Regions from separate parts of the Mesorhizobium sp. Cs1321R2N1 genome, predicted to be linked through region 1. Evidence: predicted binding sites of a transcription regulator. Region 1 holds the regulator's gene; each other region holds the start of a gene.

Region 1 (10,098 bases):
CGGTGCATCTGGTCGGCTCCAGCACCGACATCACCGACGTCAAGGCACGCGAGCAAGCTCTGGAAGAGAGCATGCGCGAGAACGAGGTGTTCCGCAGCCTGATCGACAATGTACCGGTCTCGATCTACGCCAAGCGCTCCGATCTCAGGCAGTTCTATGTCAACAAGGGCTGGTGCGACCTCACCGGCTTCAGCAAGCAGGAGGCGATCGGCAACACCGACGTCGAGATCTTCGGGCCGGATGGCGAGGCCTTCGTGGCCAGCGATCTCGCCGTGCTGCGTACCGGCGAGACCCAGGAGATTGAGGAGACGGTGCGCCTTCCCGACGGCAGCGTCAGGCATCAGTTCGCCCGCAAGGGCGCAATGATCGCCTCCGACGGTTCGCTCTATTTGATCGGTTCGACGACCGACATCACGGAACTGAAGCAGCGTGAGGCGGAGCTCAGCGAAGCGCGTCAGCGCGCCGTGCTCGCCGATCGCGCCAAGTCGGAATTCCTCGCCAATATGAGCCACGAGATCCGCACGCCGATGAATGGCGTGCTGGGCATGGCTGAACTGCTGGCCAAATCCAATCTCGACCCGAAGCAGAAGACATTCACCGACATCATCGTCAAATCGGGCAATGCGCTGTTGACCATCATCAACGACATCCTGGATTTCTCCAAGATCGATGCCGGCCAGCTGGTGCTCGACCCGGCGCCCTTCAATCTCGCCGAGGCGATCGAGGACGTGGCGACGCTGGTGTCTACGCGGGCCAAGGAAAAGGACCTCGAGCTCATCGTGCGCATCGAGCCGCGGCTCGAAAGCCTGTTTATCGGCGATGTCGGCCGCATCCGGCAAATCGTCACCAACCTGCTCGGCAATGCGGTGAAGTTCACCGAAGAAGGCCACGTGCTGGTCGATGTGAGCGGCGAACGAGTTCCGACGGGAACCAGGCTGACGATCTCGGTCACCGACACCGGCATCGGCATCCCCGAGGAAAAACAGAAACTGGTGTTCGAGAAATTCAGCCAGGTCGACACGTCGTCGACAAGGCGCCACGAGGGCACCGGGCTTGGCCTTGCCATCACCTCGCGGCTGGTCGACCTGATGGGTGGCGACATCGGCGTCGAGAGCGCCGAAGGCAAGGGGTCGACCTTCTGGTTCACGGTGACGCTGCCGGGGGCCGGGCAGCAGAACGGGCAGCGCATCACGCCGGTGGACGTGACGGGCGCACGCGTGCTGATCGTCGACGACAATGCCGTCAACCGCGCCATCCTGACCGAGCAGATGACCTCTTGGACGTTCGATTCCTGCGCGGCCGAAAGCGGCGCCGAAGGTCTCAAGGTGCTGATCGCCGCGGCAGCCTATGGCGTGGCGGTGGATTGTGTCGTGCTCGACTATCAGATGCCTGAGATGAGCGGCGCCGAAATGGCGCGCATCGTGCGCAACACCGAGGGCCTCGCGGACACGCCGATCATCATGCTGACCTCGGTCGACCAGTCGCTTGCCAACACCAGCTACCGCGATCTCGGCATCGACGCGCAGTTGATCAAGCCGGCACGCTCCTCGGTGCTCCTGGAGACCCTGGTCGCGACCATCCAGCGCCATCGCCACGCCACCAACGACCAGGCCGTTCAGCCGCCAGCGAGCGAGGCGCTCGAGATTACCCCGCGGTCGCCTCTGGCGCTTTCCGGGCAGCGCGCGCAGTTGCAGCCGCCGCCGGTTCGTCCCAGGCTGCCTGCCACCGGGGGCGGGCACAGGCTCGATATCCTCGTGGCCGAGGACAATGAGGTGAACCAGATGGTCTTCACCCAGATCCTCGGCGAGACCGGCTACGGTTTCGAGATCGTCGGCAATGGCCGCAAGGCACTCGACGCCTTCGGCACGCTCAATCCGTGCATGATCCTGATGGATGTCTCGATGCCGGAGATGAGCGGTCTCGAAGCGACGGCCGCGATCCGCCTGCTGGAGCAGGAAACCGGTACGCATGTGCCGATCGTCGGCGTCACCGCGCATGCGCTCAAGGGTGACCGCGAACGCTGCCTGGAGGCGGGCATGGACGACTATCTGCCCAAGCCGATCAGCCCCAAGGCCCTGCTCGAGAAGGTCGAGCGCTGGGTCGGCGCCGGCCGTCAGGTCCACCGCAACGCGGGATAGCGCCCGCGTCGCCTGGATTTAGGATCCGGTGAGGCAAATCGAGGGAATCACCAGGGGATTTGCCGCTACTTCCGCGTGCAGTGACTATGGCGCGATCGCGCCATATCAAAGACGGTGTCCAGCCGGAACAATAGTAAAATCGAATTCCGCTCTTCTCAGTTACGGGCGGGAGCAGCGACCGCCTGCAAGAAACAGTGTCACTCTACCCCAACGGACCTGTTTTTGGCGATGGCCCGGCCATGACACGCTCTGGCTGCGAGCAACGCGCTCCCGTCCGGATTTTCTTCACTTGGGAAAGCCCCGTCGAATTCCGGGTGCTTCCACCCGTCGAACGGCTCAAGCCCCTGATTCCGGCGGTAAACTCGGACCGCGCCGCGCAGCGCCCGACACCGGTGCTTTTCCCGGTGCCGGCGACGCGTTACCGGGCTGACATGAAACTGTCATGCGACTGTTATAATCCAAGGCTATTGGCCTCAGCGGGCGCCGGAAAGAAGTGGCGCCGAGAGACCATCTTCCGAACAGGAGCAGGCCACATGAGACATTTCATCCGCTCGGCGGCCGTTGCGATTGCAATGGCTGCGGCGTCCACCCTCACCCTTTCCGCAGCAATGGCAGCTGATCTTTCCGGCGCCGGCTCGACCTTCATCTATCCGGTGTTCGCCAAATGGGCCGACACCTACAAGAAGGACACCGGCATCGGTCTCAACTACCAGTCGATCGGCTCCGGCGGCGGCATCAAGCAGGTCATCGCCAAGACCGTGACCTTCGGCGCCACCGACAAGCCGATGTCCGATGCAGACCTCGAAAAGAACGGCCTCGTGCAGTTCCCGATGGTGATGGGCGGCATCGTGCCGATCGTCAACCTCACGGGCATCAAGCCGGGCGAACTCGTCCTCGACGGCAAGACGCTGGCCCAGATCTATCTCGGCGCCATCACCACCTGGGACGACGCCGCGATCAAGGCGCTGAACCCCTCGCTCACCCTGCCGTCGACCGCGATCGCCGTCGTGCATCGCTCGGACGGTTCGGGCACGACCTTCAACTTCACCGACTACCTGGTGAAACTGTCGCCCGACTGGAAGGACAAGGTTGGTTCGGACACGGCCGTCGAATGGCCGACCGGCGTCGGCGCCAAGGGCAGCGAAGGCGTTGCCAACACCGTCAAGCAGACCGACGGCGGCATCGGCTACGTCGAATATGCCTATGCCAAGCAGAACAAGCTGTCCTACTCCAAGATGGTGAATGCAGCCGGCAAGGTTGTCGAGCCGTCGCTCGAATCCTTCGGCGCCGCCGCTTCGAATGCCGACTTCAAGGGCGCGAAGAACTTCAACGTCATCATCACCAACGAGCCCGGCGACGCCACCTGGCCGATCGCCGCCTCGACCTGGGTGCTGATCCACAAGGCTCCGGACGATGCCGCTGCCACCGGCGAAGCGCTGAAGTTCTTTGCCTGGGCCTACAAGGACGGCAAAGAAACCGCCAAGACGCTCGACTACGTGTCGATCCCCGACAGCGTCGTCGACCTGATCAAGGCTTCGTGGAAGGCCGACATCCAGGCCGGCGGCAAGCCGGTCTACGCTGGCGAGTAACATCACCCGAAGGAGCGCCGCTTCACGCGGCGCTCCTTTTTCTCAACACAAAGAGCCGAGCTTGACATGAGTGCTGTCCAGGAAGCCTTGCCAGCCATTAAGGGCTCGCGCGACGCCATCGTCAGACGCTTCGCGTTAACAGATTCGATCTTCCATGGGCTGACCCGCGCCGCCGCCATTCTCGTGCTGGTGTTGCTTGGCGGCGTCGCCATCTCGTTGTTTGCCGGTTCCTGGCAGGCACTGTCGACCTTCGGCTTCTCGTTTCTGACCAGCGAGAGCTGGAACCCGGTGACGGAGAAATTCGGCGCCCTGGCGCCTATCTATGGCACCATTGTCACATCGGCCATCGCCATCCTGATCGCCGTGCCGCTCGGCATCGGCATTGCCATTTTTCTCACCGAGCTTTGCCCGCGCCCGCTTCGGCGCCCAATCGGCATGGCGGTGGAACTGCTGGCCGGCATTCCTTCGATCATCTACGGCATCTGGGGCCTGTTCGTCCTGGCGCCGTTCCTGCAGACGACGGTGCAGCCCTTCATCATCAGCGTTTTCCATGGCGTTCCCGGTCTTGGCAGCCTGTTTGCCGGTCCGCCCTACGGCATCGGCCTGCTGACCTCGTCGCTGATCCTCGCCATCATGGTGCTGCCCTTCATCACCTCGATCACCAAGGACGTGTTCGACACGGTGCCGCCGGTGCTGAAGGAGTCCGCCTACGGCATTGGCTGCACGACCTGGGAAGTGACACGTCGCGTCGTCATCCCTTACACCCGCATCGGCATCATGGGCGGCGTCATGCTTGGCCTTGGCCGCGCGCTCGGCGAAACCATGGCGGTGACCTTCGTGATCGGTAATGCGCACCGCATCTCGACCTCGCTGTTCGCGCCGGCAACGACAATCTCCGCGACCATCGCCAATGAATTCACCGAAGCCGTCGGCGACCTCTATACGTCCTCGCTGGTAGCGCTTGGCCTGATCCTGTTCGTCATCACTTTCCTCATCCTTGCCATCGCACGCTACATGCTGATGCGCATCGACGCCCGCACCGGAGCCTGACCGATGTCGACAGCCTCGTCGCTTCACAGCCGCCGCAAGACCAGAAACTCGGTGATGATGACGCTGTGCGTCGCCGCCGCGGGCATCGGGCTTGCCTGGCTGGCACTGATCCTCGGCGCATTGGTCTACAAAGGCGCAGCCGGGCTCTCCCTTGATGTGTTTACGCAGATGACGCCGCCCCCCGGCGATGCCGGCGGCCTGCTGAACGCTATCTATGGCAGCGTGGTGATGACGGTCATCGCCGTTATCGTCGGCACGCCAATCGGTGTTCTGGCCGGCACCTACATGGCCGAATACGGCCGCTTCTCGAAACTCACCACCGTGGTGCGCTTCATCAACGACATTCTGCTATCGGCGCCGTCGATCATCATTGGCCTGTTTGTCTACGAATTGATGGTGCGGCCGATGGGGCATTTCTCGGCGATCGCCGGCGCCGTCGCGCTGGCCATCCTGGTCATCCCCGTGGTCGTGCGCACCACCGAGGACATGCTCAACCTGGTGCCGAACGCCTTGCGCGAAGCCGGCACCGCGATCGGCGCGCCGCGCTGGGTGGTCATCAAATCAGTGGCTTATCGTGCAGCACTTTCCGGCATCGTCACCGGCATATTGCTGTCGATCGCCCGCATCTCCGGCGAGACGGCGCCGCTGCTCTTCACCGCGCTCAACAACCAGTTCTGGTCGAGCAATCTCAACGCGCCGATGGCCAGCCTGCCGGTCACCATCTTCCAGTTCGCTCTCAGCCCCTATGAGGAATGGCAGCAACTGGCCTGGACCGGCGCACTCATAATCACATTGACGGTTCTCGCGCTCAGCATCTTTGCGCGCAGCCTGACCGGACGCAGAGAGGACAAATGAGCCAGATGTTGTCTCCAGACATGACGATTGCCACCGAGGCAGCCGCCAAGGCGAAGATCGAGGTCAAGAACCTCAATTTCTACTACGGCCAGTCGAAGGCGCTGAAGGACATCACGTTGTCGCTGCCCGAGCGCAGCGTGACGGCCTTCATCGGACCGTCGGGTTGCGGAAAGTCGACGCTGCTGCGCGTCTTCAACCGCATCTACGAACTCTACCCCAAGCAGACCGCCGAGGGCCAGGTGCTGCTCGACGGCCAGAACGTTCTCGACCGTTCGCAGGATCTCAACCTGCTGCGGACCAAGATCGGCATGGTGTTCCAGAAGCCGACGCCGTTCCCGATGTCGATCTATGAGAACATCGCTTTCGGTGTCAGGCTCTATGAGAAGATCAGCAAGGCCGAGATGGACGGCCGTGTCGAGCAGGCGCTGAAGCGCGCCGCATTGTGGACCGAGGTCAAGGACAAGCTGAACGCCAGCGGCCTCAGCCTGTCGGGCGGCCAGCAGCAGCGTCTTTGCATCGCCCGCACCGTGGCGGTGAAGCCGGAGGTCATCCTGCTCGACGAGCCGGCCTCGGCGCTCGATCCGCTGTCGACCGCCAAGATCGAGGAACTGATCGACGAGTTGCAGGCCGACTACACGATCGTCATCGTCACCCACAATATGCAGCAGGCGGCGCGCGTGTCACGCCAGACGGCTTTCATGTATCTGGGCGAACTGGTCGAATTCGACAAGACCGAGAAGATCTTCACGTCGCCTCGCGAGAAGCGCACGCAGGACTACATCACCGGCCGCTTCGGCTGATATCACGCATACGAGGACCAGGATCATGGCCGAACATACAGTCGCAGCCTTCGACGAGGATCTCGGACAGATCAGCAGGCTGATCAGCGACATGGGCGATCTCGCCGGCACGATGGTCGGCGGCGCCACCAAGGCGCTGCTGAATTCCGACAACGCGCTGGCACAGCGCGTCGTCTCCGACGACGCCATCATGGACGCGCGCCAGCGCGAGCTCGACGACCGAGCCATCACCCTCATCGCCAAGCGTCAGCCGATGGCCGACGATCTGCGTCATGTCGTCGGCTCGATCCGGATGGCGGGCGATCTCGAGCGCATCGGCGACCTTGCCAAGAACATTGCCAAGCGCGTCGGCTCCGTCGGCCTCTCCGCCACGCCACGCGACCTGTCGCATTCGATCGACTCCATGGCGCAGCTGGTGCTGATCCAGGTGCAGGGCGTGGTCGAGGAATATGCGGCCGGCGATGCCGCCGCACTCGCCAAGCTCAGGAATGACGACGAACGCATCGATGTCAAATACACATCGGTGTTCCGCGAACTCCTGACCTACATGATGGAAGACCCGCGCAACATCACGGCTTGCACGCATCTTTTGTTCTGCGCCAAGAATCTCGAACGCATCGGCGACCACGTGACCAACATTGCCGAGAATGCATATTATGTGCTGACCGGCACGCAACTGCCCGCCAACCGTCCGAAGCAGGACGAGACGGCGATGTCGGTGCCGGCGGCTTGACGGCAGGGATGATCAATCGATGATCGCGCCACGCATCATGGTGGTGGAGGACGAGGAGCCGCTCGGCGTGCTCCTCCGCTACAATCTGGAATCGGAAGGCTACCAGGTCGAGGTGGTGACACGCGGCGACGAAGCCGAGATCCGCCTCCAGGAGAACGTGCCCGACCTCCTGGTGCTCGACTGGATGGTGCCGGCGGTTTCCGGCATCGAACTCTGTCGGCGCCTGCGAATGCGGCCCGAGACCGAGAGGCTGCCGATCATCATGCTGACGGCGCGCGGCGAGGAGAGCGACCGCGTGCGCGGCCTCTCGACCGGTGCCGACGACTATCTGGTCAAGCCGTTCTCGACACCGGAATTCATGGCCCGGGTCAAGGCGCTGCTGCGCCGCGCCAAGCCGGAAGTGCTGTCCAGCGTGCTCAAGGTCGGCGACATCGTGCTCGACCGGGAATCGCACCGGGTCTATCGCAAGAAGAGCGAGATCCGGCTCGGGCCGACCGAGTTTCGCCTGCTGGAATTCATGATGCGCCATCCCGGCCGCGTGTTCTCGCGCAGCCAGTTGCTCGACAATGTCTGGGGCGAGACGATCTATATCGATGAACGCACCGTGGACGTGCATGTCGGCCGGCTGCGCAAGGCGGTTAACAATGGCCGTATGCCGGACGTGATCCGCACCATTCGCGGCGCTGGCTACGCGATCCGCGAAGACTGAAATCAGGCTACATTCTTGCCCGGAACGCCGGGCTTCGCCAGCACGCCCGGCGCGAAAATCTCCTGGTCCACGAAGGTCAATGCGCGCATAGCGCAACCTTCGCGGATGAGCGGCAGCTCGTTCGGCTCGGTGTCGAAGGAAATCGATTCCGAATGCTGGCCGCCGGCGGTCTGGGCGATGGCCTCGCGCAAGGCCGGCTCGATCAGGTCGAAGGCGGCGGCGCTGACGCCGACCATGGCGACGGGTGCGGGATCGATCAGCGCGAACAGGCTGCCCAGTCCATAGCCCAGCGCCTCGCCGGCCTTGCGATAGGCTTCGCGCTCCGGTCCGTCTTTCTCCCTTGCCGTCGCGGCGAGTGTCCGCATCTGCGCATCGCTGACATCTGCGACCGGTTCGGCGTCCTCGCCAAGCTGCCTGGCGTTGCGCCAGATGGCGTAGTTGCCGGCATAGGCCTCGACGCAGCCGCGCCGCCCGCAGCGGCAGAGCGCGCCTCCCGGGCGATGGATCATGTGGCCGAACTCGCCTCCCGATGAATGCGTGCCGGTGAACAGCTCGCCCTTCAGCACCAGGCCCATGCCGATGCCGTGCGAGAGCAGGATGGCGATGAAGTCGTCGCGGTAGCGTTCGGGGTCGCGCCAGCGCAGCGCCACCGCCATCATGTTGCAGTCGTTCTCCATGGTGGCGGGGATGCCGAACTCGGCTTCAAGTATGTCGGCGAAGGGAATGTCCGTCTGCGGCGTGATCGGCGACCACAGCATCGCACGCGCCTCGGTGTCAGTGATGCCCTGGATCGCCAGCGCGATGCGGGCAATACTGCGGACGTCGAGATCGGGGTCCTCGAGGCGCCGCCGCACTATTGCCGTGCATTCGCCGATCAGCGCCTCGCGCGACATGGTCAGCGTGTCCAGCCGGCGCTGTTCCTCGGCGACCACCTGGCCGGCATAATCGATGACGGCGACGGACAGGAAATTCAGCGACAGCACCACGGTCATCACAGCCGCGGCCTCGGGGTTGAGGCCAAGGCCAACCTGCGGCCGGCCGCGTTTCAATGAGCCGGCCTCGTTCGGCTTGCCTTCGGTCAGGATACCCTCGCCGATCAGGTCGGCTGATATCGCCGATATGGTCGAGTGGCTGAGGCCGGTGGTGGCGGCGATCTCGGTGCGCGAGGGCTGACCACCCTGACGCACGGCTGCAATCACCATGGCGCGGTTGCGCCGGCGCAGATCGTCGTGGCGGATTCCGACCGACATGTTTACCACATCCTCCCGTCGCCGCGGTTCTTGACACCCCTTCGAACATCTCCGGCAACGGGTCGAATACTGGCAGAAGCGGCAGGAGCTGTCATTTATTTATTGCGGGACCCGAAAAAAGGTACACGGCACCTCAAAATCCATCAGAATCGATGTTGACAGTGTTCCGACGATGGACCAGTGTTTTTTCGAGGCTCGAAAAAATGGAGCCTTTGTGCCGGCCTTCGGGCCAGTTTGGTCGCGCCATACGCGGCGCAGGGAGGATATATCATGACGAGATTCACAGTCGCCATCCTGGCGGGTGTCGCCATGTCGCTGACGCTGGCGTCGGTGGCGCAGGCGAAGGACAAGGTCATCGGCGTTTCGTGGTCGAATTTCCAGGAAGAGCGCTGGAAGACCGACGAGGCCGCCATGAAGAAGGCGATCGAGGCCGCGGGCGACAAGTACATTTCCGCCGATGCGCAGTCCAATCCCGGCAAGCAGCTGACCGATGTCGAAAGCCTGATTTCGCAGGGCGCCAATTCGCTGATCATCCTGGCGCAGGATGCTTCGGCCATCGGCCCGGCGGTGCAGAAGGCGCTCGACGAGGGCATTCCGGTCGTCGGCTATGACCGCCTGATCGAGAACAAGGACGTCTTCTACCTGACCTTCGACAACAAGGAAGTCGGCCGCATGCAGGCCCGCGAGGTGTTCAAGGTGAAGCCTGAAGGCAATTACGTCTTCATCAAGGGCTCGGGTGCCGATCCGAATGCCGACTTCCTGTTCTCGGGCTCGATGGAAGTGCTGAAGGAAGCCATCGACAGCGGCAAGATCAAGAATGTCGGCGAAGCCTATACGGACGGCTGGCTGCCCGCCAACGCCCAGAAGAACATGGAGCAGTTCCTCACCGCCAACGACAATAAGGTCGACGCCGTGGTCGCGGCCAATGACGGCACCGCCGGCGGCGTCGTCGCGGCGCTGACGGCGCAGGGGCT
Region 2 (10,098 bases), on a different contig from region 1:
CTCGCTTCGATCACGAGGCCTTTTTCGGGGCAGGAGCCGGCAATGGCAAGCGCCAATAATGCGTCCTGACAGCGCCGTTCCTATTCCGCCACCTTGCGTCGGCGGGCGGGCTTGGCGGGCTTCTCGGCGGGAGCCGCCTCGCGGCGGCCCATATCTTCACGGTGCCCCATATCTTCACGGTGCCCCATGTCGCGCATTTCCAGAGCTTTTTCGCATTTGGCCATATAGTCGCGCGTCATCGGCAGCGTGTCGTTCGTCTTGGTGATCTGGAACTGGAAAATCACCAGATCCTGCCAACGGAAGGCGGCTTCCGAGGCGGCCAGATAGAACTCCCACATGCGGCAGAAGCGTTCGTCATAGATAGCCTTGGCCTTGTCGCGGTTGGCGGCGAAGCGCTGGCCCCAGTGCTTCAGCGTGTCGGCATAGTGGAGCCGCAGGATCTCGACGTCGGTGACCACGAGGCCGGACTTCTCGATCGCCGGCAGTACTTCGGACATTGCCGGAATGTAGCCGCCGGGGAAAATATACTTGCGGATGAAAGCGCTGGTCGCCCATGGCACGCCGGAGCGGCCGATCGTGTGCAGGAGCATGACACCATCAGGCTTCAGCAATGTTGCCGCCTTGTCGAAGAAGGTCCGGTAATGGTTGACGCCGACATGCTCGAACATGCCGACCGACACGATGCGGTCGAAGCGTTCGTTGAGCTCGCGATAATCCTTCAGCTCGAAATGGACGTGGTTTTCCAGCCCTTGCGCATGCGCCCGGTCGGTGGCGACGCCATGCTGTTCGGTCGACAGCGTCACGCCTTGTACGTCGACGTCGAAGGCTTTGGCGAGGTAGAGGCCGAGGCCGCCCCAGCCGGAGCCGATGTCGAGCACCGTCTGGCCGGCCTTCAGCCGGAGCTTGGCGGCGATATGGCGCTTTTTGGCGGCCTGCGCCTCGTCCAGCGTCATGTCCGGTTGCTCGAAATAGGCGCAGGAATACTGCACGTCCTCATCGAGGAAGAGCCGGTAGAGCTCGCCCGACAGATCGTAGTGGCGCTGCACGTTGCGGCGCGAGCGCGAGGCGGTGTTGATCTGCTGCAGGCGGCGGAAGGCGTGGCGCAGGCCCTCGATGGCTTTCGACCAGGTTGCGTCGATGCCGCCGCTGCCCATGTTCTGGAAGGCAATGCGCATCAGTCCGAGCACGCCGCCTTCAAGAATGTCCAGCTCGCCGTCCATGTACGATTCAGGCACCGCCAGCATCGGGTCGAAGGTGATGGCGCGCTCGGCATGCCGGGTCTTGATGTGCATATGCACCGGCTCGCCGCTGCCGTCGCCGAAGATGAATGTCGAACCCTGCGGCCCGGTTACTTTGAGATTGCCCGTGCGCACCAGGCGGTCGAGAACGCGCTTCAACAGAATATTCATTGTCCGATGTCCCCTCGCGGTCAGACAGGCTGTCCTACTCTGCATCAATATATAGGGTTTCGAAAAGTTCCTTTTGGCACAAAAATGCCCGGGCGAGAGGCCCGGGCATTGGTCCAGAAATGGCTGGAAAGCGGTGGTCCGAGTGGCTCGGACCTGTGCGATCAGGCGTTTTCTTCGCCGCCTTCGAACTCGGCATTCGGATCGAAGAAGTTTTCCGGCCGCGCATTGTCGTTGATGTCGTCGCCGTAAATAGCTTCGGCGGTGGTCAGCGTCTCGCCCTTGGCCTGGCGTTCGGCCTCATCGGCCGTGCGGGCGATGTTGAGCGTGATGGTGACTTCGACTTCCGGATGCAGGGCGATCGCCACATTGGTGACACCGATGGTCTTGATCGGCTGGTTGAGCTGGATCTGGTTGCGGTTGACCGTGAAGCCCTCCGTAATCAGCAGATCGGCGATGTCGCGCGTCGACACCGAACCGTAGAGCTGACCGGTCTCGCCGGCCGAGCGAACGGCGATGAAGCTCTTGCCGTCGAGCTTTTCGGCAACCTGCGCGGCTTCAGACTTGCGCTCGAGGTTGCGGGCTTCGAGCTGGGCGCGCTGGCCTTCGAATTTCTTCTTGTTGGCTTCGTTGGCGCGCAGCGCCTTGCCCTGCGGCAGCAGGAAGTTGCGGGCAAAACCGTCCTTGACCTTGACGGTATCGCCCATCTGGCCGAGGCGGGAGACGCGTTCGAGAAGAATGACGTCCATGATTATGTTCCTTTTGGTTGGGCGTCCGTCCACAAGGCCGGCGCCGAATTCTCTGGAACAGGTCAGGAAGCAAAAGGGCGTTGCCGCCGGTGTCGCTGTCCTGCCTGTCGCGGCAGTTAGAGGTTTTGACCTCAACTCGGGATTTGATGCCTAACCGGTCATGCCCGTCATGGCCGGCGATAAGGAACGGGCGGCGAACCGCCCGTTCGGAAGAATTAGCGAACCACGTAGGGCAGCAGGCCGAGGAAGCGGGCGCGCTTGATCGCCTTGGCGAGCTCGCGCTGCTTCTTCTGGCTAACGGCGGTGATGCGCGACGGCACGATCTTGCCGCGCTCGGAAATGTAGCGCTGCAGCAGACGCACATCCTTGTAGTCGATCTTCGGTGCGTTGGCGCCGGAGAACGGACAGGTCTTGCGGCGGCGATGGAAAGGGCGCCGGGTCGGGATCTGGTTGATGTCGACCATTATTCTGCACCCCCTTCAAAACCTTCGCGCGGACGGCGCGGACCACGGTCGCCGCCTTCGCGATCGCCGAACGAGCGCGGGCCACGATCGCCGCGGTCGCCGAAGCTGCGCGCCGGACGATCGCCACGGTCGCGATCGCCGAAGCCGCCGCGCTCGGAGCGCTCTTCGCGCTTCTGCATCATGGCCGAAGGGCCTTCCTCATGCGCCTCGACCTTGATGGTCAGGAAACGCAGCACGTCCTCGGACAGACCCATCTGGCGCTCCATCTCGTTGAGCGCCGCCGGCGGGCAGGTGAGGTCCATCAGCGTGTAGTATGCCTTCCGGTTCTTGTTGACCCGGTAGGTGAGGGACTTCAGTCCCCAGTTCTCGACCCGGCCGACGGACCCGCCATTTGCTGCGATGACGCCCTTGTACTGTTCGACAAGCGCATCGACCTGCTGCTGCGAGAGGTCCTGCCGGGCAAGAAACACATGTTCGTAAAGAGCCATTATGTATCAGTGCCTTTCTTCGTTTCTCTCCCGGTTCCCGGCGGCAAAAGCCTCTGCAACTTCTCTGACCCGCGTGTGCCTCGAAAGGCGCGGGGAAGAAAGGAGCATGACGAGACGGTCGAGAGCGGAGACACGGGAGGCGGAAGCGCTTCTGGCATCACACGAAGGTTCTAGAAAAAACCTCCGGCCCTCCGTTCAGCCCCCAGCTGGGACCGGCAGATTGGCGGCGTCTATACAGCAATCCGCTGATAAGGCAAGGGCAAGCGGCATCCCCGATGTCGCAGCCGCCAGAAAATCAACCCGCGGCGCGCGCAAGGCCTGGCGGTTTTCCCAGCAACCGGCGCTTAACCACAACATCAGCTTGCGCCGGGTTGAGCCCCACCGTCAACGGTCGATTCATCATGCAACATGCAAAAGACCGGGCAACCGCGCATATCAAGCGGCAGGCATTTCCGGGGGTAAGGATGCTTCTCAACAGATTCTGGCGCTCGAAGAGCGGCAATTTCGCGCTTCTGATGGGGTTGGGGCTGCCAGCCATTCTGTCAGCCGTAGCCTTCGCGACCGATGTCTCGACCATGATGCGGGCGAAGAGCAACCTGCAGAATGCGCTCGATTCCGCAAACCTTGCCTCGTCGCATCTTGGCGATCTGGACATTACCCGCACCGACGCCTTCAACCGCTATTTCCAGGCAAACATCGCCGGGCATGGCGAACTCGTCAACGCGCAGGCGACGCTGACCGTCGACAAGGGCGTCAATTTCATCAAGACCAAGGCGGTCGCCTCGGCCGACGTCAATCTGAACTTCGCTTTCCTGTTTGGCCAGAGCAAGCACATCGTGGTCGATGCCTCGGCGGTCGAATCGAACAATCAGCTCGAAGTCGTGCTGGTGCTGGACAATACCGGCTCGATGCGCGGCGCCCGTATGACGGCGCTCAGGGCCGCGACCAAATCATTGCTCGATACTCTCGAATCGACAAAATCGCCGACGCGCCAGGTCCGTGCCTCACTGGTGCCATTCGTCACGGCCGTCAACGTCAACGGCGACGGGTTCGACCCGTCCTGGATCGATATGGACGGCAAATCCTCGACCAACGGCATAAATTTCCCCGTCATCGACGGCAAACGCCCGAACCACATGGCGCTGTTCAAGCAGCTCAAGGACACCGGATGGGCCGAGCCCGGATGGAACGACACGGGATGGAAGGGCTGCGTGGAGGCGCGGCCCGGCGCCTACAACATTTCCGACACGCCGCCCGACCCGACCAAGCCCGACACGCTGTTCGTTCCCTATTTTGCGCCGGATGATCCCGGAGATGCGCAGATGCCGTCCAGCACCTATGGCAATGAGGCAAAATACTACAACAATTCTTATCTCGCCGACACCGGCGACACGGTCAAGCTGGACAAACAAAAAGGCAACAACCGGCTCGGCATCGACTTCAGCGGCCTCGGCAGCGATCCCGACAAAGCCACCAAGGAAAAAGTCGCCAAATATGTGGCGCCAGAAAAGGAACTTATCACCGAGACAGGAACTTCCGTCACCGTTGGCCCGAACCGTTCCTGCCCGACCCCTGTCGTTCCCTTGACCGAAGATTTCGACAAGCTGCGCCAGGCGGCAAGCCAGATGACCGAGTGGAACGGCTCGGGCACCAATGTGTCGGAGGGCCTGTCGTGGGGCATGCGTGTGCTGTCGCCCGCTCCGCCTTATACCGACGGGGCGCCGTGGAAGACGCCTGGCATCAGCAAGATCGTGCTGTTGCTCACCGACGGTGAGAATGTCGTCTATGGTGCGAGCGAACAGCCGACGAAATCCGACTACACATCCTATGGCTATCTGGCGGGTGGCCGCTTCGGGTCGGATAACCAGGCGACGGCGGCCCGCAATGTCGACGGCTGGACCAAGAGCGTCTGCACGCAGTTGAAGAACGAGGGGGTGCAAATCTACACCCTGGTGCTGCAATCCGACACGCCCGCCAACCGCACGCTTTACAGCGCCTGCGCTTCCGACCCGAGCAACTATTATGCCGTCAATGACCCGACCAAACTGCCGGACGTGTTCCTGCAGATCGCCAACAAGTTCTCGAAGCTGCAATTGACGAATTGAACCCATGGCCCGAAAGCATCGGGCCTGAGCCGACCGGTCGGCTCAACTGGTATGGGAGACAACCTTGTCGACCGTTTCAGGGAAGAAGTCGGGTGCCGCGAGGCGTTTGCCGAACATCATGTCGTATTGCAACAGACGGAAATCGCGGATCGCCGGGTCGATCTCCTTCTGTCGCGCCCAGTCGGACGTGGCCTCGCCCGTCGGCGTCAGCAACAAATTGCGGTCGACGACACGATAGCGCTGCCGCATGTCGCCCAGGAAACCGGTGTAGTAGGGGTGGGTGATGCCCGCGGCGGTGAGGATATGATAGGGCAGGAAGGCAGGGCTCACCGTCCCCAGATTCTCGACCGGGCCCGAGCGGTTCGACCAGATGATCAGCGGTGTCGCGTGGTGTTCGAGAGCCGCCTCCGGCGTCGGTTCCTTGCGTGGCGCGACATTGTCCTTCAGGAAGCCGGTCTCGACATAGACCGGTCCGAGCGGCGGCAGGTGGTCACCGAAAAAGGCGACAATCGTTGGCCGCTCGCGCGTCTTGGCCCATTCGATCAGCCGCTCGAGGCCGCGGTCCGCGTCGGCTGAACCCTCGGCGTAGGAGATCAGCGAGTCACGCGCCCACTGGCTGATCGGGGCTTGCACCGAGTGGGTCGGGTTCGAATAGCGGTTCGGTTCATACGGGCCATGGTTCTGCAGGCTGACGGCGAAGAAGAAGACCGGGTCGTCGCTGGCGTCGGCTTCGCGGATGATCTCGTCGGTCATCGCGGCGTCGGATGCCAGCGGTCCGCGCTTTTCCATGGGCGGCAGCGTCTCTTCCGATTTGAAGTCGTTGAAGCCGAAATCGGCATAGACCGCGCCGCGATTCCAGAACCAGTTTGTGCCTGGATGGATGGCGCGTGCCCTATAGCCTTCGCTCTTCAGGAAGGTCGCCATCGACGGCGTCGGGGTGCGTACATATTGCTGGTAGGGGATGCTGCCGGCCGGCAGGAAGGCGTTCGAGAACCCGGTCAGCGCTTCGAATTCGATGTTGGCGGTCATGCCGCCGAATTCGGGCGAGAACATCGAGCCCGAACGGAGCGCCCGCACATTGGGGATCGGATCCGGGGTGATGGTGACGCCGGGCAGCTTGGTTGAATCCCAGAAGGATTCGCTCATGACGACGATGATGTCGGGCTTCTCGGTAGGCACCGAGGCCGTCACATTGGTTCGGTCAATGGCCGCAATTGCCTTGTCGGAATAGCCTGGTGGTGCCGAGACATGCGCCATCGGCACGTTGAGTGCGAAGGCGAGCGCAAAGCCGTTGGAGGCGTAGTTTTCCTTCTGGTCCCACATGATGGGGATGATCTGCAGCCGGTCCCGCGTCCACGAGAAAGTGGCGTAGTCCATGATCGAGACGAAGAAGGCGAGCAGCGGCACCGCCAGCGTCAGCCGGGCAAGGCGGCCCTTGTGGCTGAGGGCTGGAACCTTGCGGCGCCAAAGCCGCCAGCCGTAGACGAGCAGGGACAGGCCCGCGACGATGCCCGCGACCATGGCGAGCGCGGTCATAGGCCGCTCGCGCACCAGCAGCGGCAGCAGGGCGAAGATCTGGCGGGCATAGAGAAAATCCGTGGGGTAGAGCGGATCGCCGAGATAATGCGATTTCTGGTGGCCGACAAAGGCCAGCGACAGGGTCAGCGGCGCCACGATCATCAGGCTCTGATGACTGCGCCCGAGCACCGCGTCGAGACCGATCAGGACCAGCGCGAACACGACGATGGTTGTCCAGCCCGGCTTGAACGGCTGCAGGAAGAAGGAAACGGTGCCGGCAACATCGCCGCGCACGATCAGTTCGATGGCGAACACCAGCACTGCCGAGATCGCCAGGCTGATCAGCCCGTAACGGACGACCGGCCATCGCCGGCCCGGCAGATAGCCGGTGGACGGATCGTCTTCCAGGAACTGCGGCGCGGCGTTGCCGGCACGTTTGAAGCTCTTTGCCACTTTAACTTCCCACCCCAAGACAATCCACGTCATTCGATTGTCATATAATTGTCACGCAAAGCTAGCGCCTATGGCGGAAATAAGAAGAGCCAGCAAACGATTCGTGAGCGGTTTTCATCAGGTGTGATCGTCGCAAAGCCCTTTGGGAACAGGCGCTCGGCGCATGGTTCGGGTTCGGCTCCGGGTTGAACCGGGCTTGACTTGGCGGCCTGCCTTGCGTCACAGGCAGGGAAAATTCGTAGTATCAGTCAAGCAAAACAAGTCTGGGGAGCCCCCGCATGGCCGTCGCATTCACCTTTCCAGGACAAGGAAGCCAGGCTGTCGGCATGGGCAAGGATCTCGCCGATGCCTTTCCCGAGGCGCGCAGGATCTTCCAGGAAGTCGATGACGCGCTCGGCGAAAACCTGTCGAAGCTGATCTGGGAAGGTCCCGAAGAAACCCTGACGCTGACGGCCAATGCGCAGCCGGCCCTCATGGCGGTATCGCTGGCGGCGATCAGGGCGCTGGAAGCGCGCGGTTTCTCGCTGAAGGATAAGGTCGCCTATGTCGCCGGCCATTCGCTGGGCGAATATTCGGCACTCGCCGCCGCCGGCTTCGTTTCCGTTGCCGATGCCGCCCGTCTGCTGCGCATTCGCGGCAACGCCATGCAGGCGGCGGTGCCGGCCGGCGAGGGCGCCATGGCGGCGATCATCGGGTTGGAGCAGGCCGATGTCGAAGCTGCCTGTGCCGAGGCCGCCCTGGGCGCTGGCAAGGCCGCCGCCTGCCAGGTGGCGAACGACAATGGCGGCGGCCAGCTGGTCATATCAGGCACGAGAGCCGCGGTGGAACTGGCGGCGAGACTGTGCACGGAAAAGGGTGCCAAACGGGCCCTGATGCTGCAGGTTTCGGCGCCTTTCCATTCCGCGCTGATGACACCGGCGGCCGAGATCATGCGCGAGGCGCTGTCGAGCGTCGCGAGGGCCGCGCCGGTCGTGCCCATCGTCTCCAACGTCACCGTCACTCCGACCAGTGACCCCGATGAGATCGCACGGCGTCTGGTCGAACAGGTGGTTGCCCGCGTGCGCTGGCGCGAAACGGTGGAATGGTTCGGAGCCAACGGCGTCTCCACGCTTTACGAGATCGGCGCCGGCAAGGTGCTTTCGGGCCTGGCGCGGCGCATCAACCGCGACATCGCCACCGCCTCTGTAGGTTCCGCGGCCGAGGTCGAGGCGGCATTGGCGGCGCTTGCATAAAACGCCATTTGATACCATCCCTATACGGGATGCCCTCTTCTCAACCTGGAGACAAAAATGTTCGAATTGACCGGCCGCAAGGCGCTTGTCACCGGCGCATCGGGGGGCATCGGCGAGGCGATCGCCAGGGTGTTGCATGCGCAGGGCGCGATCGTCGGCCTGCACGGCACGCGCCTCGAGAAACTGGAAACGCTGGCCTCCGAACTGGGCGACCGGGTCAAGCTGTTCCCGGCCAACCTGTCGAACCGCGACGAGGTCAAGGCACTCGGCCAGAAGGCGGAGGCCGATCTCGAGGGCGTCGACATTCTGGTCAACAATGCCGGCATCACCAAGGACGGCCTGTTCGTGCGCATGTCGGACGCCGACTGGGATACGGTGCTGGAGGTTAACCTCACCGCCGTTTTCAGGCTGACCCGTGAACTGACCCACCCGATGATGCGCCGCCGCCATGGCCGCATCATCAACATCACTTCGGTGGTCGGCGTGACCGGCAATCCCGGCCAGGCGAATTACTGTGCCTCCAAGGCCGGTATGATCGGGTTATCGAAGTCGCTGGCGCAGGAAATCGCCACCCGCAACATCACCGTCAACTGCGTCGCTCCGGGCTTCATCGAATCGGCGATGACCGACAAGCTCAACGACAAGCAGAAAGAGGCGATCATGGCGGCGATCCCCACGAAGCGCATGGGCACCAGTGCCGAAGTGGCGTCCGCCGTTGCCTATCTGGCTTCGAACGAGGCCGCCTACGTAACCGGGCAGACCATTCATGTGAATGGCGGTATGGCGATGATCTGAGCGAGGATCTGAGCGAGGTCCGCGGTAACATCGCCGCGCTGTGAAAACCCACCATTTCGGCTTGGACCTTGGCTATTTTTCGTGTAATGCGGCCCGCAACCCGGCGGTTCGGGCAAAAACCGGTCCGTGGCCGTTGCGTTTCCGGCAGGACCATCTTTCAGCTTGATTAGCGGCATTCCGCCCGCTAACGAAGACAGACAAACAAAAGACGAGGATGCCCAAATGAGTGACACCGCAGAGCGCGTCAAGAAGATCGTCATCGAACACCTTGGCGTCGATGCCGACAAAGTGACGGAGCAGGCGAGCTTCATCGATGATCTGGGCGCTGACAGCCTCGACACGGTCGAACTGGTCATGGCGTTCGAAGAAGAATTCGGCGTCGAGATCCCCGATGACGCAGCCGAGACCATTCTGACCGTCGGCGATGCGGTGAAGTACATCGACAAGGCTTCGGCCTGACGCTTTCGGCAGTCATCACCGGGGAGGACCTGCGATGAGGCGTGTCGTCGTCACGGGCCTTGGCCTGGTTTCACCGTTCGGTATGGGCTTCGAGCACGGCTGGAAGGAACTGCTGACCGGCCGCAGCGCTGCCAAGCGCGTCACCGAGTTCGAGGTGGACGATCTTGCCTGCAAGATCGCCCACGTCATTCCGCGTGGCGACGGCTCCAACGGCACGCTCAATCCCGAAGCCATTCTTGAGCCGAAGGAACTTCGCAAGATCGGCGACTTCATCCTGTACGGGATCGCGGCCGCCGATGAAGCGCTGAAGGATTCCGGCTGGCAGCCTTCCACCGAGGAGGAGCGTTGCGCCACCGGTGTGCTGATCGGCTCCGGCATCGGCGGTCTTGAGGGCATCGCCGAGAACGCGATCATCCTCAAGGAACGCGG
Region 3 (10,098 bases), on a different contig from region 1:
GTCCGGCAAGGGCGAGGCGCTGGCCAAGGAGCTTGGCGGGCTCGGCGTCACCGGCTCCAACCAGTCGAACGACGACCTGCAGCGTCTCGCCGACCTGACGTTGGAGCGCTATGGCCGCATCGACGTGCTGGTCAACAGCGGCGGCCATGGGCCGCGCGCGCCGATCCTGGAGATCACGGATGAGCAGTGGCACACCGGCATGGACGTCTACCTGATGAACGTCATCCGGCCGGTGCGTATCGTGGCGCCGCAGATGGTCAAGCAGAAGGGCGGCGCCATCATCAACATCTCGACGGCCTGGGTGGCCGAGCCGAGCGCGATGTTCCCGACCTCGGCCGTGTTCCGCGCCGGCCTTGCGGCCTACACCAAGATTTTCGCCAACACCTATGCATCAGACAATGTGCGCATGAACAATGTGCTGCCCGGCTGGATCGACAGCCTGCCCACCACCGAAGAGCGCCGCGACAACGTGCCGATGCAGCGCTACGGGACGAGCGAGGAGATCGCCGCGACCATTGCTTTTTTGGCTTCGGAAGGGGCCGGGTATATTACCGGGCAGAGTATCCGCGTGGATGGGGGCGTGATCAGGGCGCTTTGAGGGATTTGGTCCGATTTCTTGGAGACGCCGGCGGGCCAGCGCCCCCCTCTGCCCTGCCGGGCATCTCCCCCTCAAGGGGGGAGATTGGCAGCTTTGGCGCCGGTTCTTTTCCTCAACACCGAAAATTAGCGAAAGCCATGGTGACATCCGATCTCCCCCCTCGAGGGGGAGATGTCCGGCAGGACAGAGGGGGGCGCTGGCCCGCCGGCGTTCCGTTTTGGGTGCCATGCTCGTCCCGACGCTTCAGTGGCCCGCCACCTGATCCGCATCCGTCAGCGTCCGCAGAAACGCCACGATGTCGTCGATCTCGGTGTCGTCGAGCGCCGGCTTGTCGCCGGGTTTTTTGCCGTTGAAGGGTGGGTCCTGGTTGAGATTTCCCCAGTAAGCCTTTGGCAGATCGTCATATTGTCTCACCATGCCGTCTGCATTCCTGGGATACCAGTGGCCGGGGTCGGTGTCGCGGCTGGCGTAGAAGGCGACGGCCTCGCGCAGCACGTGGAAGTAGCCGTTGTGGAAGAAGCTCTTGCGCAGCGCGACATTGCGCAGCGTCGGTGTCTTGAACAGGCCGCAATAGCCGGTGCGGCCGTGGAAATCGGTGCGCAGCGGGCCGCACAGGCCGAGATCGGCATAGGCGGGGTCGGCGTTGGCCGGGATGGCCGGATTGCGCGGCACGGCGATGGCGATCAAGCCGAAATCGGTGAATTGCGGCGGCTCGCCGTCATTGGCGGGTTCGCTGAGGTGGCAGGAGGCGCAATTGCCTTTCGCCTCGTCCTCGAACAGGGCGCGGCCGCGCCGTTCCTGCGCCGACAGCGTCGCCTTGCCGGCGAGGAAGGCGTCGTAGCGGCTGGAATAGGGATAGAAATCGGCGGCGCTCTGCTCGAACGTGCCGAGCGCCTCGGCGGCGGCGTCGAAGGCGTCGCCCGGGCGGTCGAAGACATCGTTGCCGAAGGTTGCCTTGAACTCGTCGGCATAGGCCGATCTACGCAGGGCGGCGGTGAAAGCCCCCGCATCCTTGTTGGCCATCTCGAAGGGCGAGAGCAGGGGAATTTTCGCCTGATCCGTGCCGTGGTCGGCGCGGCCATCCCAGGTCAGGCCGCCGGTCGGACCGTTGTCGACGCTCTCGTCGCCTTCGTCGTCGGAATCGTAGAAATGCTCGGTGAAGGCGGGAGCGGCCTGGAGATAGCGCAGCGAGGGCACCGCGCGCACGCCGGGCAGGTCGAGATGCGGCCCGCCCATCTCGACCGGAGCTGCCGAGGCCGGACCGAAAGCATGGCGCGGATCATGGCAGGACGAGCAGGCCTGCCTGCCCGAGGCCGACAGCGCCGGGTCGAAGAACATTTTTCGCCCCAAGGCGGTAAGCGCCTCGGCACGTGCGAAAGCTTGCGCGCGCGATAGCGGACCGGGATGGACGCCATCCGCCGTATTCGCGGGCGCGGCACAGCCAAATGTCGAGATCGCGGCAATCGCGATCATCAGGCTTTTCCATCGTCTTCTGGTCATGGAGCATGGTCCGCTTTGGCCGGGAAATAGGAATGGAGTGCAACGGATTGATGACCGGCCCCAGTGCTCACGAAACCGTGTTCGCCGCGGCGGCGGATGTCACAAAGGTGACAAGGCATCCGCGTTAGCTGCCCCTATGGTTTCCGCGCCCTCTAGCCACAGTCAAGCCACGAGGTCTTCCCGATGACGAGGCTCAAGCTCCTCACTTCCTTCTGCCTGGCCGGTTCGGCCCTGCTTCCCCTCGCGGCCAATGCCGCCCCTCCGGGCTTCGACAAGATCGACACCGTCGTTGTCATCTATGCCGAAAACCGCAGCTTCGATAATCTCTATGGCGGTTTCCCCGGCGCCAATGGGCTGGCCAATGTCTCGGCCGACCAGGCGCGGCAGCTTGACCGCGACGGCAAGCCGCTCACCGAGCTGCCGCCGACCTGGGGCGGGCTGACCGGAAAGGGCGTCACGCCCGTGGTGACGGAGGCTGAGACCGCGCATCTGGCCAACGCCGCCTTCGCCATTGACGATCCCAAGGGCTTCAACGAAGGCACCAACGTCATCACCCATGATCTGTGGCACCGCTTCTACCAGGAGCAGATGCAGATCGACGGCGGCAAGAACGACAAATTCGTCGCCTGGGCCGATTCCGGCGGCCTTGTCATGGGCCATTATGACGGCTCTATCCTGCCGATGTGGCAGGTCGCGAAGAAGTATGTGCTGGCCGACAATTTCTTCCAGGGCGCCTTCGGCGGCTCCTTCCTCAACCATTTCCAGCTCGCCTGCGCCTGTACGCCGGTCTACCCCCACGCCGACACCAGTCCGATCAAGGGCCAGATCGCCGTGGTCGAAGCCGATGGCACAACCTTGAAGGTCGCCGACAATTCGCCGGCCTCGGCACTGGGCGGCGTACCGAAATTCGTCAATGACGGCGCCATCACGCCCGACTTCCATGCCGTCAACACCATGCAGCCGCCCTATCAGCCGAGCGCCAACAAGCCGGCCGAGGGCGGCGACAAGGCGCTGGCCGACCCGGCCGCGCCCACCACGCTGCCGCCGCAGCACGACATCACCATCGGCGATCTGCTGTCGCTGAAGGGGGTGAACTGGGCCTGGTATGCCGGCGCCTGGCAGGCAACGCTCGACGGTAAGAACGCGACGCCGGTGCCGAACTTCCAGTTCCACCACCAGCCCTTCAACTATTTTGCCGCCTACGCGCCCGGTACCGCCGCGCGCACAGAGCATCTGAGGGACGGCGGCCTGGATGGCGCCGAGTTCATCAAGGCGATCGATGACGGCAAGCTACCGCAGGTCGCCTTCTACAAGCCGCAAGGCAATCTCAACGAGCACGGCGGCTATGCCGACGTGGCTAGCGGCGACCGGCATCTGGCCGATCTCGTTTCGCATCTGGAGAAGAGCCCGCAATGGGGCCACATGCTGGTGGTCGTCACCTATGACGAGAATGGCGGCTTCTGGGATCATGTCGCGCCGCCCCGGGCCGACCGCTGGGGCCCGGGCAACCGCATCCCGGCCTTCATCGTCTCGCCCTATGCCAGGATGGGCACGGTCGACCACACGCAATACGACACGACGTCGATCCTGCGCTTCATCACCGCGCGCTACGACCTGCCGGTGCTGACCGGCATCGTTGCCCGCGACAAGGCGCTGGCCGCCAATGGCGAGCCGCCAATGGGGGATCTGAGCGCGGCACTGGACCTCAGCCGGTAGACCCGACCCGAACCGCGGATATGCCGCCGCGCCGCGGGGCGCGGTGGCCTTCTCAGCCGCCATTCACCAGGGCAAGAATGAGCTTCTGCAGATTGCCGCCCTGGCCGAGTTCGATGCGGTCGAAATCGCGGCTTGCCTGGCGCTGCGCCTGCGAGAGCGCGGACAGGCGCTTGGTCATCTCGATCCGGATCTTGCTGCATTTTGGGTCGTCGGGAACGGTCAGGCCGACTGTCGCCGCCTCGATCTTGCGCGCCATGTCGACAATGGTCGCGCCGTGCACCTTTTCGTGGGCGCTGACGCCGGCGAGGAAAACCTCCCAGTTCTTCTGGATGGCGGAGGACAGCGGCGATGAGGGGCTGGGCAAGGTATAGGTGATGATGAGCTTGGGCTTCGCCGAAACCAGCACGCAGGCTCCGGCATGCGCCTGATAATCCCTGGTCCAGGTCAGCTTGAAATTGGTGTGGGCGATGGCGCGGGCAATGCCGGCATTCGGCCCGTTCTGGCCGATCGACCGGTAGAGCTCCAGCCCGGACTGGCCTGAAATGGCGTAGGTCTCGACCTTCTCGACCGGCTTCCATTCGGCCTGCGCGGCGAGCGGCGAGGCCACCAGGGCGGCTGTCACAAGACACAGGCGAATACAAGCTCTCAACACCAAGGCGCCCTGCACATGCAATGCCATTCAAAGGCTTTTCCTATATGCTGCCGGCGGGTGCTGCAAATGCCCGAAGGGGGAAGTCATGAAAAGATATGTCGTTGCCGCCGGAGCCTTGGCGGCATTGCTTGGCGCGCAGCCGGCCTTTGCCGCGTCCTGCGGCTGGAGCGCGAAGATGGAAGAAGACGAGGGCGGCAGCGTGCTGACGGCTTCCGTCTGCGGCGGGCCGAAAGGCGACGCGCATCTGATGCTGACCTGCTTCGACAATCCGGTTCTGAGCTACGACCTGGGTGCCAGCGGCCCGCAGCTGGAACTGGGCATCAGCGGTTCGTTCGACTTCAAGGCCGATGGCAAGACGGTGACCAAGACGCTGCAACTGGAGGAAATGTACAATTATTTCGTGGTCGATCTCGCCAAGGCCGATCCGCTGCTCGACCTGCTGCGCTCGAAGGGGGACGTGTCGGTCAGCGCGGCCAAATATGGCGCTATCAGCTTTCCGCTGAAGGGATCGAGCGCGGCCATCGGCAAGGTGCTGGCGCGGTGCGGCAAGGCCAAGCCCGCGGGGGATGGGGATTGATTGGTGGTGCTGTGCGGCAGCTGTGGCAGCTATCCATATTGTCGTCATCCTGACATCTGAACGTCAGCCCGCCACTATCCCATCACATCCAACTTCGCGAGCGATGATGCCTCTTCCTTCTCCCCTTGTGGGAGAAGGTGGATCGGCGCGTAGCGCCGAGACGGATGAGGGGTGCCGAAAGAAATAATCCGTTGATAATTCAGCGTAATGTGGTGTCGCGAGAAGCATGTTGCCAAGCTGGAACACCCCTCATCCGACCTCGCTTCGCGAGGCCACCTTCCCCCACAAGGGGGGAAGGGGGAGCTGAACCTTGCCGCCGGGGACGGCTGGCCGTATCTCATCCGCTATGGCCAACATCCAATTCCGCAAGGCACACGCCTCCGACCTGCCAGCCATCGTCGCCATGCTCGCCGACGATCCGCTGGGGGCGACCCGCGAGGATGCCTCGTTGCCGTTGGCGCAAGGCTATCTCGATGCCTTCAACGCCATCGACGCCGATCCCAACCAGTTGCTTGCCGTGGCTGTGGATGGGGCCAAGGTGATCGGCACCTTGCAGATCACCTTCCTTGCCGGGCTCTCGCGCAAGGGTGCTTGGCGGGGGCAGATCGAGGCGGTTCGCGTTGCCAGCGGCAGGCGCTCCGACGGGATGGGCAAGAAGATGTTCGAATGGGCGATCGACGAATGCCGGGCACGCGGCTGCGGCCTTGTCCAACTCACCACCGACAAGGGCAGGGCGGACGCCCACCGCTTCTATGAAGGCTTGGGCTTCACCGCCAGCCATATTGGTTACAAGAAGAGCCTTTAGCGGACGCGCGCACGCTGTCGCCGGTTCCGGCTTGGCGGCGGCTGGCGTATAGCGGAAGCCTTTCAGGCACTATTCAAATCGCCCGGCAAACCAGATATAGGTCAGTCAGGTTGACCTATATAAGAAAACGCCGGGGAGGCATGTCTTGACCCTTTTGAACCTGTTGGCTTCGCGCTCGTCGCGTATGAAGGCGTCGGAAATCCGCGAGTTGCTGAAGCTGCTCGACCAGCCCGACATCATTTCGTTCGCCGGCGGCATTCCCGATCCGTCGCTGTTTCCGTCCGACGCCATCCGCGATGCCTATGGCGATGTGCTGGGCGGCGCGGAAGCCGGGGCGGCCCTGCAGTACCAGGTTTCGGAAGGCTATCTGCCGCTGCGGCGCTGGCTTGCCGGGCAGATGGGCAAGCTCGGCATTGCCTGCGACGAGGCCAACATCTTCATCACCTCCGGCTCCCAGCAGGCGCTGGATTATCTCGGCAAGCTGTTCCTGTCGCCGGGCGATACCGCGCTGGTGACATGGCCGACCTATCTCGGCGCGCTGCAGGCCTTCAACGCCTACGAGCCGCGCTACGACCGGCTGCGGCCCGAAGGCGGCAACATGACGCCGGCGGCCTACCATACCGCTGCCGCCGCCAATGACGGGCGGGTGAAATTCGCCTATCTGGTGCCCGACTTCGCCAACCCGACCGGCGCCACGCTGGACCGAAAGCAGCGCGAGGCCGTGCTCGACCTTGCCGGCGAGCTCGACATCGCCGTCATCGAGGACGCCGCCTATCGGGCGCTGCGCTATGACGGCGAAGGTGTGCCGCCGATCCTGGCGCTCGACTGCGCGCGCTCCGGCGGCATAGACAAGGCGCGCACGCTCTATTGCGGCTCGTTTTCGAAAATCCTGTCGCCGGGCATGCGCGTCGGCTGGGTCTGCGCGCCGCGCCACGTGGTCGAAAAACTGGTGCTGATGAAGCAGGCTTCGGACCTGCACAGCCCGTCGGTCAACCAGATGGTGATGCACCGCGTCGCCGAATCCGTGTTCGACAGCCAGGTGGAAAAACTCATCGGCGCCTATCGCGAGCGCCGCGACGGCCTGCTTGGCGCGCTGGAAGTCAATATGCCGGAGGGCGTGAGCTGGAGCCGCCCGGAAGGCGGCATGTTCGTCTGGGTGACGCTGCCGGAAGGCACCGATGCCACGGAACTCCTGGCGCGGTCGGTGAAGGAGGCGCGCGTCGCTTTCGTGCCCGGCAATGCCTTCTACGCCGACGGCACCGGCCGCAACACGCTGCGGCTGTCGTTCACGCTGGCCGACCGTCGCGCGGTGAGCGAGGGCATTCCACGGTTGGCGGCGCTGCTCAAGGGTTAGCCAAGCTTACGCCGGCACGTTCACCAGTTGCTTGAGCTTCGCGAGCCTGGCGCGGGCGAGCTTGCGCATCGGCTTTTGGAATTCCTCTTGGCCGGTTTCGACGACGAAGACCAATGTCTTGAAGTCCAGCATGAACTCGTCGATGGCCGCGCCGTCTTTTCGGACCTGTCCTTGAACCGGCGCAGCAATGCGTTCGCTTCCTCGATGTCGTCGGCGCCGGCGCTGTCGACCAGCGCTTCAAACCTCTGAAAACAATCCAATCGCCATCCTCCCGCCGCGCCACCAAACTTCCGGTCAGCCGAAAAGTTCCGTCGGGTCCAAAAAATTGTCGCTGGTTGTCAGCAGATGCACGCGCTCCGCGTTGACGCCTTGCCGCCGGCGCCTAAATTCGAGGCCTTGCGAGGAGGAGCTTTCCTTGCGAGGAGGAGCTTTCATGGAACTGCATCGCGGCCGGCTCATCGACCACCTCCAGCTCGTGGTCCGGGATCTCCCCGCCAGCCGGCGTTTCTACGAGGCGCTCTTCCAGGTGCTCGGTATACCGATCGGCGGCACCGGCGAGGACTATTTCTGGGCGGACGAATTGTTCATCTCCAGCGTCGACAGCCGGGCCGCACAGGGAAAGCTGACCGGCCGCCATCATCTGGCTTTCCATGCCAGGGATCACGCCATGGTCGATGCCTTCTACAAGGCCGGGCTCGAGGCCGGGGGCACGGACAACGGGGCGCCCGGCGAGCGGCCCTATCATCCCGGCTATTATGCCGCCTTCCTGCTCGACCCGGACGGCAACAACATCGAGGCCGTCCACCACGGCCCGGCCAACCGGAGTGCCGCTTCCGTGAAGATCACGTTCTAGGGTGTATTGATATTCAGGTGAGGTCGGCCTGCAAATGCCGGCTTCCTGCGCTTCCGATGCTCACGTACCCAAACGTACGCTCCGCTCCGGTTCTCGGAATCCACCATTTTCGGCTCGGCCTGACCTGAATCTCAACACATCCTAGGCCGTGACCGCTCGCGGGTTGCCGCACCAGGCGAGGCCGGGTGATTCCCATCCCGCATTCCTGGTATTTTGGAAATCGAATGCGGGGCCGGCGAATCGGATCGGATCCCTTGATCTGGGCGGCACTGAAATTGTCCTGCAGGGCATGGATAACGCCGCCTCTGGACAAGAGGCAAATCGCTCCCATACGGTGCGGCTTCAGGGAAGACGCGTGCGCGGGAAAGGCCGGTTGGTCGTTGAAAAAGAATGTCTTCTCGTCGGTCGACCTGCCGCCGCATCTCGACGACCGCGCGCGCTTCGCGCTCTGGCAGGACATCCATGTCGCGGAGATATGGTCGGTCGAATACGCCATCTCCGGCAACGTGCCGTTCCAGGCGGATATCGAAGCCACCGCCATCGGGCCGCTGGTGCTGGGGCGCATGGCAGGGACGATCAGGCATGCCAGCCGCAAGACACGCAACATCGCCGATGACGGCCGCGACGGCTACCTGCTGCTGGTCAACGACGGCGACACCAAGCTGAGCGGCGTGCAGACCGGCCGCGACTACAGCATCGGCAGGGGCGAAGGCGCGCTGGTCTCGGCTTCGGAAGCGCTGGAAATGACCGGCGGCGACCGAAATGTCTGGACCAATGTCGTGGTGCCCCGCGAAATCCTGGAAAATGCCTTCCCCCATATCGAGGATCGCCTGGCGCTGACCATCGGCGCCGACAATGAAGCGCTCGATATGCTCAAGCGCTATTGCGGCTTCCTGGAAGCGGGACCGGCATTGCTCTCGCCCGACCTTGTCGCCCACGCCACCGAGACGATCGTCGACCTGATCGGGCTGGCGACCGGCGCCAAGGGCGAGATCGCCGAGCTGGCGGGCGTGCGCGGCCTGCGCGCGGCAAGGCTGCAGGCCATCCTGCAGAAGATGCGGGACAACTTCGCCGATCCCGCCATCTCGGCCCAGCACATCGCCCAGCATTTGCGGCTTTCCGCGCGCTATGTCCATGATCTCCTGCAGGAAACGGGCTCCAGTTTCGCCGAGCATATTCTCGAACTGCGCCTGCAGAGAGCTCATCGCATGCTGCGCGACCGGCGCAACGACAGCATGCGGGTCAGCGAGATCGCGCTGTTGAGCGGCTTTTCCGACGTCTCCTATTTCAATCGCTGTTTCCGCCGCCGCTTCGGCTCGACGCCGAGTGGCGCCAGGTAGAGCGATTCATCGTTTCATTGAATCGCAACCAGCCTTCCCGCGCCGGCACGTTCGCAAGCAGCTCGAGATGGCGAAGACTGGTTCCGATCAGCTTTGCCGATCGCTGCCCTGCGTTGCCAATTCGGTGGATCCGGTGCTAACCGTGAAAATGGCGGACGGGAATCGGCGAAGCAAAGCGCGCCGCCTTTCTCAATAACATCCCGAACAGAACATCTCTTGCCCACCGTGGAGAACCGATTTTTTTATGCAGAAATCAACCAGGGCGATCCGTGTCGCCGCGCCGTTGCTTGCGATTTTGGGCATGGCCGCACCATTCATATTATCATTTATTCATATATCTTCCGCGCAGGCTCAGGAGGAATATCTTCCGACCCAGAAGGACTTTGTCGGCAAATGGCAACTCAGCGGCGCGACCACCCGGCCGCCGCGCGACTTGAAGGATGCGCCCACGCCGGAACAGGAAGCGGCCGCCAATGAGTTCCAGCAGACGGTGACCGCGTTTTACGGCGCGTTCGATTATCTGGAGATCACCGCGGACGGCCGCTACAATTTCCATCAGCCCGGTGACCCGACATCGGGTTCCTGCGTCTGGTGCGGGACCTGGTCCTTCAACAAGAGTTCAGCGTGGCTCAAGCTGGACACGGCGCCCAGGCTCGATATCTACGCCAAGGGCGGCGACATACAGATGACCTACACCGCCGAA

The links. The regulator PhoB, encoded in region 1, activates phosphate uptake and scavenging genes when phosphate is short. The targets are predictions, from matches to a motif close to TGTCATNNANCTGTCAT.
Region 2: O7A61_RS16035 (LTA synthase family protein) is a predicted target of PhoB. The motif match lies at 7,222-7,238, and genes of this name have one in related genera.
Region 3: O7A61_RS24435 (acid phosphatase) is a predicted target of PhoB. The motif match lies at 2,195-2,211, and genes of this name have one in related genera.

Annotation. Positions count from the first base shown of each region.
Region 1 covers NZ_JAPYKP010000024.1:48,655-58,752, forward strand. Annotated here, with positions in the region: gene O7A61_RS09530 (PAS domain-containing protein) at 1-2,138, shown strand, start outside; gene pstS (phosphate ABC transporter substrate-binding protein PstS) at 2,672-3,727, shown strand; gene pstC (phosphate ABC transporter permease subunit PstC) at 3,794-4,777, shown strand; gene pstA (phosphate ABC transporter permease PstA) at 4,781-5,632, shown strand; gene pstB (phosphate ABC transporter ATP-binding protein PstB) at 5,629-6,432, shown strand; gene phoU (phosphate signaling complex protein PhoU) at 6,458-7,165, shown strand; gene phoB (phosphate regulon transcriptional regulator PhoB) at 7,185-7,874, shown strand; gene O7A61_RS09565 (ROK family protein) at 7,877-9,124, opposite strand; partial or broken gene O7A61_RS09570 (substrate-binding domain-containing protein) at 9,395-10,098, shown strand, end outside.
Region 2 covers NZ_JAPYKP010000055.1:5,296-15,393, reverse strand. Annotated here, with positions in the region: gene O7A61_RS16060 (cyclopropane-fatty-acyl-phospholipid synthase family protein) at 81-1,409, opposite strand; gene rplI (50S ribosomal protein L9) at 1,571-2,155, opposite strand; gene rpsR (30S ribosomal protein S18) at 2,371-2,619, opposite strand; gene rpsF (30S ribosomal protein S6) at 2,619-3,107, opposite strand; gene O7A61_RS16040 (pilus assembly protein) at 3,572-5,212, shown strand; gene O7A61_RS16035 (LTA synthase family protein) at 5,255-7,216, opposite strand; gene fabD (ACP S-malonyltransferase) at 7,462-8,415, shown strand; gene fabG (3-oxoacyl-[acyl-carrier-protein] reductase) at 8,473-9,210, shown strand; gene O7A61_RS16020 (acyl carrier protein) at 9,433-9,669, shown strand; gene fabF (beta-ketoacyl-ACP synthase II) at 9,704-10,098, shown strand, end outside.
Region 3 covers NZ_JAPYKP010000123.1:5,963-16,060, reverse strand. Annotated here, with positions in the region: gene O7A61_RS24445 (SDR family oxidoreductase) at 1-598, shown strand, start outside; gene O7A61_RS24440 (cytochrome-c peroxidase) at 842-2,071, opposite strand; gene O7A61_RS24435 (acid phosphatase) at 2,282-3,814, shown strand; gene O7A61_RS24430 (DUF922 domain-containing Zn-dependent protease) at 3,867-4,493, opposite strand; gene O7A61_RS24425 (hypothetical protein) at 4,552-5,043, shown strand; gene O7A61_RS24420 (GNAT family N-acetyltransferase) at 5,390-5,848, shown strand; gene O7A61_RS24415 (aminotransferase-like domain-containing protein) at 6,033-7,202, shown strand; gene O7A61_RS24410 (hypothetical protein) at 7,209-7,334, opposite strand; gene O7A61_RS24405 (VOC family protein) at 7,636-8,055, shown strand; gene O7A61_RS24400 (AraC family transcriptional regulator) at 8,436-9,395, shown strand; gene O7A61_RS24395 (hypothetical protein) at 9,697-10,098, shown strand, end outside.